Regions from separate parts of the Mesorhizobium sp. WSM4312 genome, predicted to be linked through region 1. Evidence: riboswitches for the same ligand, from Rfam matches in the RefSeq annotation. Region 1 holds a riboswitch; each other region holds the start of a gene.
The links. Region 1 has a riboswitch for cobalamin ahead of CK228_RS07240 (DUF1636 family protein). Riboswitches for the same ligand answer to the same signal wherever they lie in the genome.
Positions count from the first base shown of each region.

Region 2: linked by a shared signal. The riboswitch ahead of CK228_RS23595 (aromatic ring-hydroxylating dioxygenase subunit alpha) and the one ahead of CK228_RS07240 (DUF1636 family protein) in region 1 are both predicted to bind cobalamin.
Region 3: linked by a shared signal. The riboswitch ahead of bluB (5,6-dimethylbenzimidazole synthase) and the one ahead of CK228_RS07240 (DUF1636 family protein) in region 1 are both predicted to bind cobalamin.
Region 4: linked by a shared signal. The riboswitch ahead of CK228_RS15150 (DUF1636 family protein) and the one ahead of CK228_RS07240 (DUF1636 family protein) in region 1 are both predicted to bind cobalamin.

Region 1 is NZ_NSFU01000004.1:34,222-36,415, reverse strand. It holds gene CK228_RS07245 (winged helix-turn-helix domain-containing protein) at 1-1,049, shown strand, start outside; cobalamin riboswitch at 1,079-1,285, shown strand; gene CK228_RS07240 (DUF1636 family protein) at 1,325-1,753, shown strand; gene cobW (cobalamin biosynthesis protein CobW) at 1,756-2,194, shown strand, end outside.
Region 2 is NZ_NSFU01000014.1:85,519-87,712, reverse strand. It holds gene CK228_RS23605 (DUF680 domain-containing protein) at 44-247, opposite strand; gene CK228_RS23600 (DUF680 domain-containing protein) at 320-517, opposite strand; cobalamin riboswitch at 1,011-1,212, shown strand; gene CK228_RS23595 (aromatic ring-hydroxylating dioxygenase subunit alpha) at 1,326-2,194, shown strand, end outside.
Region 3 is NZ_NSFU01000001.1:292,345-294,538, reverse strand. It holds gene CK228_RS01365 (hypothetical protein) at 1-379, shown strand, start outside; partial or broken gene bluB (5,6-dimethylbenzimidazole synthase) at 505-1,119, opposite strand; cobalamin riboswitch at 1,230-1,410, opposite strand; gene CK228_RS01355 (histone deacetylase family protein) at 1,531-2,194, shown strand, end outside.
Region 4 is NZ_NSFU01000008.1:144,835-147,028, reverse strand. It holds gene CK228_RS15155 (ABC transporter ATP-binding protein) at 1-598, opposite strand, end outside; gene CK228_RS15150 (DUF1636 family protein) at 595-993, opposite strand; cobalamin riboswitch at 1,084-1,290, opposite strand; gene CK228_RS15145 (class I SAM-dependent methyltransferase) at 1,498-2,145, opposite strand.

The DNA.
Region 1 (2,194 bases):
CGGTGGTGCGCGCGCATTACATGCCGCTCTATTCGCGGCTCGGCCCCTACCCGCTCGCGCTGCTCGACAATGCCGCCGTGACGCGCAAGCGCACGGTCTTCGAATACTGGGCGCATGAGGCCTCGTTCCTGCCGGTCGAGACCTACCCGCTGATGCGTTGGCGCATGCAACGCGCCGAACAGGGCGACGAGATGTATCTGGGCCTGGCCAAATGGGGCCGCGAGCATGCCGCCTACATAGAAGAGATCTACCGCGAGGTCGCCGCGCGCGGCCCGATCGCGGCTTCGGCGCTGGAAGGCCAGAAAGGTTCGGGAGGCTGGTGGGGCTGGAGCCATGCCAAGCACGCTTTCGAATGGCTGTTCTGGGCCGGCCGCATCACCACGGCGCACCGCCGCGGCTTCGAGCGCTTCTATGATCTGCCGGAGCGCGTGCTGCCGCAGGCGATCCTCGATCTGCCCGTGCCGGCCGCCGAGGACGCGCACCGCGAATTGCTGCGCATTTCCGCGCGCGCCCACGGGGTGGCGACATCAGGCGATTTGCGCGACTACTTCCGGCTGTCGCCGGCCGACATGAAAGGCCGGCTGGAGGAACTGGTCGAGTTGGGTGAACTGCTGCCGGTGCGCGTCGAAGGCTGGGACAAGCCGGCCTACCTTCATAAGGACGCCCGCCTGCCCCGGAAGATCGAGGCCCGCGCCTTGCTGGCACCGTTCGACCCAGTCGTCTTCGAGCGCTCGCGCTCGGAGCGGCTGTTCGATTTCCACTACCGCATCGAGATCTATACGCCCGCCGAGAAGCGCCAATACGGCTACTACGTCCTGCCCTTCCTGCTCGGCGATAGCATCGTCGCGCGCGTCGACCTCAAGGCCGACCGGCCTGCCAGCGTCCTGCGCGTCCACGCCGCCTACGCCGAGCCCAAGGCACCGCCGGAGACCGCCGCGCAGCTCTTCGAGGAACTGAAGCAGATGCAGGGCTGGCTCGGCCTTGAACGCATGGAAGTGACGCCTGCCGGCGATTTGGGCCTGGCGCTTGCCGACATCGCCATGTCGTAGCCGTGCGTTGACACCGCTGCCTGCAAAAGCCTAAATCCGCTCCAGACGGTCCCTTGCCCGCAACGGCAGGGGCTAAGAGGGAATGCGGTGCGAGGTGAAAAATCTCAAATCCGCGGCTGTCCCCGCAACTGTAAGCGACGAGCCAAGGCCAAAAGCCACTGGGATGTTCCCGGGAAGGCGGCACCCAAGGCGATAACCCGCGAGCCAGGAGACCTGCCGTCTGCGACAAAAGAATCCGATCGCCCGGCGGGTTTCCGGGCAAGGAGCCCGGTTTTTTGGACCAGAACGGCAGTTTTTCGGCTGGCACAGAGGACAATTCGTCCGCCGACGGCGAAGCCTTGGCCGGCGTCACGGTGATCGTCTGCGCCTCGTGCCGCGACGAGACTGGCTCCGACGCCCATCCCCGCGCCGGCGAACTCTTGGCTGACGACACGCGCCGCGCCGCATCTGATGGAAACATCCGCATCCACACGGTCGAATGTCTCGGCAATTGCAAGCGCCGGCTGAGCGCCGCGATCCTGCGCGACGGCTGCTGGAGCTACGTCTTCGGCGACCTGACCGTGACCAGCGGCGCCGACCTCGTCGCCGGCGCCAAACTCTTCGCCACCTCGACGGACGGCCTCATTCCATGGCGCGGCCGGCCTGCTTCTCTCAAGCGCGGCCTCGTTGCCCGCATTCCTCCCCTCGACTTGTTGAAGGACTGATCATGAGCGCTTCCGTCACCCGCGTCCCCTGCACCGTCGTCACCGGCTTCCTCGGCGCCGGCAAGACGACGCTGGTTCGCCATCTCCTGGAGAACGCCGGCGGCAAGCGCATTGCGATCATCGTCAACGAGTTCGGCGACATCGGCATCGACGGCGAGATTTTGAAGGGCTGCGGCATCGACACCTGCCCGGAGGAAAACATCGTCGAACTCGCCAATGGCTGCATCTGCTGCACCGTGGCCGACGATTTCGTGCCGGCGCTCGACCAGATCCTGTCGCTCAACCCGAAGGTCGACCACATCCTGATCGAGACCTCGGGCCTGGCTCTTCCCAAGCCGCTGGTCCAGGCGTTCCAGTGGCCAACAGTGAAGAGCCGCGTGACCGTCGACGGCGTCATCGCCGTGGTCGATGGTCCCGCACTGGCCGAAGGCCGCGTCGCCA
Region 2 (2,194 bases), on a different contig from region 1:
TCACGGGAATGGCCGGCATCGCCGCCATTCCCGTAAACCGGCATTACTTGCCGAAGAGGTTGCGGTCAGCGCCCTGCTGAGCAGGCAGCTGGGTGGCCGGAGCCGACTTGTCGACCGAAGCCGTGTAGGAATGGTCGGCCGCAGCGGCCGACTGGTTGGCACCGTTGGAACCGTAGTTGTCGCTGCCAGCGAAGGCGCTGCCGGAAATGGCCAGAACGGCGGCGGCAGCAAGGATGATCTTGCTCATGTTAGTCTCCTGAATTTCTCAAGGTCGGCCAGAGCGGCGGGCGAAAAGCCCGCTGTCGGCCGGGATCTGTTGTTAGTTGTTGCCGAAGAGGTTGCGATCGGCGCCCTGGGCAGGCGTCTGAGCAGCCGGCTCCGACTTGTTGGTCGAAGCGGTGTACGAGCTGTCGACAGCCGCGGCTGCGGCGGCATTCGAACCATAGTGGTCGCTACCAGCAAAGGCGCTGCCGGAAATAGCCAGAAGGGCGGCGGCAGTGAGAACAATCTTTTTCATTTTTGGTACTCCAGTATTTTTTCCGTCCGTCTAGCGGCGTGTCTTGGGATTGAAATCGCGTCGTTCGGACAGGCCCGATGTGGGAAAGCCAGTTCGCCGTTTCCAATCACGAAGTTGTTCCGTGTGGACCAAGAATCCACCACTTGAAATTGTGCCAGGGCTTCCGAGCCATGCATTTTTCTTGTTGATATCAACCACTTAGTAAACGCCAGCCGCAAGGTCACAGACTGTATCGGAGGTCCATCGTTCACACCGTCCTGCACGCACCGTCAACAGAAACGAACCGTTCGGTTCGATTTTAGAGTCTGCTAATAGTCACTTTTCGAACCGTTAACCTCTTTTGCCCCAGTTCCGGGTCGATTTTGACAGCCGGCACAGCTATCGGCGGAGGCGATTTTCGTGACCGCTGCCCGTGACCTGATCGTTGCGCATGCGTGTCGCGCCGCATGGATACGATGTCGCTTTCATGCCGATGTCGCAAACGCTGTCGTGATTAGATCATGTCATCTCAGGTGCCGCTTCGTGACGACGGGGCGGAGAATTGGGAAGCCGGTCAAAATCCGGCGCTGCCCCCGCAACGGTGGTGGAGTTCAAGTCGCAACGGGAGACCACTGGGCAAAAGCCTGGGAAGGTGTCGCGACCGTCCGCAAGGACACTCCAGAGCCCGGAAACCAGCCCGAGATTTTTGAACTCGACTGATCGCGGTGGGCGGTCAAGAGGCGGATCGCGCGTGCCCGGCTTTCGCCGAGTTGCGTCTCATCCTTCCTCAATCACCACCAGTTCAGTCCTTGAAGTATGAGGACAGGACATGGATGCGCGCAACGATATGCTGAGGCTGTTGAATGGCCGCAGAGAGGGCTTCTCGCTCGAGCAGCCCTTCTATACCGATCCCGATTTCTTCAAGCTCGACATGGAGCTGATCTGGTATCGCGAATGGCTGTTCGTCGGCCATGATTGCGAACTGCCCAAGCCCGGCAGCTTCATCACCGTACAGATCGGCGACTACCCTGTCGTGCTGGTGCGCGATCAGCAGGGCAAGATCAACGCCTTCCACAATTCCTGCCGCCACCGCGGCAGCCGCGTCTGCAACACCGACAAGGGCATGGCCGCCAAGCTGGTCTGCCCCTATCACCAATGGACCTATGAGTTGGACGGAAGGCTGCTGTTTGCCCGCCAGATGGCAGACGGCTTCGACAAAAGCCAGTTCGGCCTGAAGCCGGTCGCCTGCGAAAGCGTGGCCGGCTATATCTTCATCTGCCTGGCCAAGGAACCCGCCGACTTCGCGCCGATGCGGGCGATGATCGAACCCTATCTCAAGCCGCACCGGCTCAGCGAAGCAAAGATCGCCTTCGAGAGCACGATCGTCGAGAAGGGCAACTGGAAGCTCGTCTGGGAAAACAACCGCGAGTGCTATCATTGCGCCGGCAATCACCCGGAACTGTGCAAGACCTTCCCGGAAGCCCCGACGGTGACCGGCGTGCAAGGCGCCGACAGCGATCCGGAAATGCTGGCACACTGGGCCAAATGCGAGGCGGCCGGGCTGCCGAGCAAGTTCCGCATCGATCCGGCCGGGCAATACCGCGCCACCCGCGCGCCGCTGCTGCGCGATGCGGTCAGCTACACGATGACGGGCAAGCGGGCGGTGAAGAAGAACCTGTCCGACAGCGTCTCGGCCGA
Region 3 (2,194 bases), on a different contig from region 1:
GCTCTACGCCCAGAACGGCAAGACCATGGTCAAGAACGCCGTCTGGCTGGCGGTCATCATGTGGGGCGTGTCTTTCGTCATCTTCCTGCTGATGCTGGCTCCGGCCAGCGCCGTTCTCTTCATCATGCCCGGACAACTCGCCGGCTGGGCCTTCGTGCTTGCCATCGTCTTTGCCTGGGCCTTCAAGGCGGCCTTCATCGAGCCCTTCGCCATCGCTTGCCTGATGCAGGTCTATTTCAAGACCATCGCCGGCCAGGTGCCCGATCCGGCCTGGGATATCAGGCTGGCCGAGGCGTCGTCGAAGTTCAGGGAGCTGAAGGACAAGGCGCTGGCCTCCTTTGGTGGCTCGCGCTGGGGCACGGCCGGCGCGACGAACTGATCGGCTGGGCAGGTCGTCGCCGGCGCGACATCGGAGGCGTTGAGGCGGGCCACGGTCGATTTCAGTGGCGCCTCGCCTTGCCCGCAAAAAGTCTCGCTCATGATCAGGTCGGGCAGCGGCAGCCGCCGGCCCCAGCCATGCGTTTCCAGGTCTGGTTTGGATGCGAACTCGGAAACCCGGCCGACGCAGAGATAGGCGACGGGCGTCACATGCTCGGGAATGGCCAGCAGGCTCTTCAACGCTTGCGGCTCGATGATGCTGACCCAGCCGACGCCGACGCCTTCGGCACGCGCGGCCAGCCAGAAATTCTGCACCGCGCAGACCGTGCTGTAGAGATCCATTTCCGGATTGTGCCAGCGGCCCAGTGGCGAACCTTGCGAGCGCCGACGGTCACAGGTGATGCAGATGTTGAGGGCGCTTTCGCAGATACCTTCGAGCTTCAGCTTGCGGTAGAGCGCCTGTCGTTCCTCCTCGATTTCAGGCAGTTCCTGTTCGCGCGCGGCCAGGAACAGGTCGCGCACCTCTGCCCGTCGCGCGGCGTCGCGGATGACGATGAAATTCCATGGCTGCATAAAGCCGACCGATGGCGCATGATGGGCGGCAAGCAGAAGCCGGGCCAACACCTCGTCGTCGAGCGCGTCGGGCAGGAAATGGCTGCGCACGTCGCGCCGCGTGAACATGGCGCGATAGACCGCATCGCGCGCCGTCTGGTCAAATCCGTCGCCCACAGGAGCGGTCATGTGTTCCGGCATCGCTCGTCCCCTTGCGATTGCAATAGTTCCACACCGTCAGAGCACTTTGTGCATCCAACTGGACGCGCGTTGCTCCGATGCCAGCCGCCTGACCATGCGGATGACGATGCCTGCCAGGCCGGTCTTCTGGCTCGGGATCAACCCGCGTCCGGTGCCTTCCCGTCATCGACAGTGGCATTTACCGGCGCGGTCCCCCTCACAGCGTTGGGCACGCCACGGAATTCAACCGTGTTCCCGATTCTCCCGCTCGCGGCGAGCACCAGGCAGTGGCGCGACCTTACGCCGAAGCCTCGGCCGCGCCAATCCCCGCAGCGGCGCCAATGGACGCAGGCGCGATTTTCCCCAGTGATCGAGCCGCAATGCATGGCCATCGCGGCGCCGGGGCACTAGATAGGGAGCATGACAACCCGTCTCTACACGCACCCGATCTTCCTCGAACACATCACGCCGCCCGGCCACCCCGAGCGGCCGGACCGCTTGCGCGCCATCGAGCGCGTGCTCGACGACGAGGCTTTTGCCGCGCTCGATCGTGCCAAGGCGCCGGAGGGCGACGAGGCCACCATCCTCTACGCGCACCCCGCCGATTTCGTCGCCCGTGTGCGTGCCGCCATTCCCGAGGAGGGTATTGCCCGCATCGATGCCGACACCACCGCCAGCCCGAAGAGCTGGCAGGCGGTGATCGCCGCGATCGGCGCGGCCAACGCCGCCGTCGACGACGTCTTTGCAGGCCGCGCCGACAATGTCTTCGTCGCCGCAAGGCCGCCCGGCCACCATGCCGAAAAGACCACCGCGATGGGCTTCTGCTTCTTCAACACGGCGGCGATCGCCGCGCGCTATGCGCAGAAGAAGCATGGCGCCGAGCGCGTCGCCGTCGTCGACTGGGATGTGCATCACGGCAACGGCACGCAGGACATTTTCTGGGACGATCCCTCGGTTCTCTATTGCTCGACGCACCAGATGCCGCTTTATCCCGGCACTGGCGCGAAGACCGAGACCGGCGCCGGCAACATCGTCAACGCGCCCTTGGCGCCGCAGACCGGCAGCGAGGTGTTTCGCGATGCCT
Region 4 (2,194 bases), on a different contig from region 1:
CCACCAGGGCCAGATCGTGCAGCACGGCGATCACCGTCATGCCGAAGCCGGCCACGAGCTCGAGCAGCTCGCCGCGGGCGCGCGGATCGAGATGGTTGGTCGGCTCGTCGAGGAACAGCACTTTCGGTTGCTGCGCGATGGCGCGCGCCAGTTGGGCGCGCTGGCGTTCGCCGCCCGACAGCGAGCCGATGGTGCGGCCAAGCAGCGGCAACAGGCCGGTCCGGCGCAACGCGTCGACGACGATGTCGCGCTCCTCGCTCCTGCGTCTCAGGCCGGCATGCGGGACGCGGCCGAGCTCGACATAGTCGATCACCGCCAGCCGCGGGTCCGGCTGGTCGGTCTGGCCGACGACGGCGATATGCAGGGCCCGCTCGGCGGTCGCGATACGGTCCAGGCGGCGCCCGCCAAGCTTCACCTCGCCCGCACTTGGCCTGAGCATGCCCGACAGCATGCGCAGCAGCGTGGTCTTGCCGGCGCCATTGGGGCCGATGATGGCAAGGCGATCGCCCGAGGCCACCGACAGGCTGACGGCGTGGACCAGATGCCGGCCATTGACCATGGCGCTGAGGTCGCGCGCTTCGAGGAGTGGCATTGTCATCGGCTGTTGCCCGGAAACTTGGCCGGCCCGGGAATGCGGGCCAGTGTCTTGCCGGCCAGTCGCGGCGGACGTTGTCCGGAATTGCACCAGCCGTCGGCGAGCGAGGCGTAAAGTCGGGCAAATCGCAGGAGATCGCCGGCGTCGGCCTCGGCGTCGATGGAGCCGAAGAGATAGGAGGCCTTGCCCGGCGCCTGGAAGGCCACCGTCAGCGGCCGCGCGCAGGCCGCCATGCATTCGACGCCTTCGACCGTGAAGCCATGCGCCACGGCGGGTTCATGGCAGGCTGCGAGCCGGGAGCGCAAATCGACGCACAGGGTTTCGCCCGACCTGATGCCGGTCGGAACGTCGCGGCAAAGCGTGCACACGATGATACGATGATCGATGGCGCCGTCCAACTTTCCGTCACTTTCAAAACTGGCGACGGAAGGATGTTGGCGAGCCGGCCGACAAGACCGACGTCCACGCCTCCTCCCGGCACACCCCGTCCGGTCAACTCAGTTGATGGCAGGTCTCCTGGCTCGCGGGTCTCGGCGCAATCCAGCCTTCCCAGCCTTGCCGGCCAGTGGCATGTCGGATCTTGCTCACCGCTTACAGTTGCGGGGGCAGCCACGGCCTCGACCTTTTGAGGTCTCACCGTGTTCCCTTTTCACCCCTTGCCTTTCGGCGCGGGGACCATCACGCACCCACCGTAGATTTCCGTCGATCGCATCGCAATGAGTTTTTTGCGACGCCGTCGCCACATGCCCCATATGTAATAACATTACGTTTGAAGCGATGTTTCGCGGCGATGTCAACCCCTGTCGTCGCGCAATGCGGCTTCGGCGCGGCTGCGGTTTTCAGCCGCGAGCGGTCACCAGGCAGGAGGCACGACACCTGGCCGCGGTCGCCGAGGAACCGGCCTATAGCTTTCTGAAAAAGCCTGACAGAATATTCGGACCCGCTTCGCCCGGCCGCAGTCTGATCCCGTCTTCAAAGCAATTCAGCGTCACGCATTCGAAGCCGTAATGCGCGAGGAGCGCCACCAGCGAGTCACGGTCGAAATGGTGCAGGTGCTCGTTGGGCAGACGCATGCGCCACGCCCGGAACCACGCTTCGCCGTCGGCGCCGAGTTCACGCCAGCGGCAGTAAGGGACGGCGATGGCCAGGTGGCGGGTCTGAAGGCGGGCGAGGAAACCCAGATCCGGAATGTGCTCGAGCACGTCGAACATGGCGACCAGATCCCACGAGCCGGCGAGCGCCTCGTCCCAATCGACAAAGCGGACGCCCTCGGGCAGCGGAAATCTGGTGATGTCGCAGCCGGCACAGTCGGCAACCCCGGTAATTTTGGCGGCCTCGACAAAGGTGCCGGTGCCATAGCCAATCTCCAGCACGGACCGCGGTAGTTCACCGGTGATCCCCAGCACCCAGCCAAGCCGCTGATAGCCGAGCTTGATGGTCCGGTCGCTCAGATCCTCGTAATAGGAAATGTACTGCTTGTCGTATTTGATCGGTGTGACGTCGATCTGGTGAATCACGCCAAACCGGTCGGCCTCGTAATTATCCAGCATTCGCGCCCCCTTGGGATTACGGATCCTTACATGACGGGGCTAAACGCAA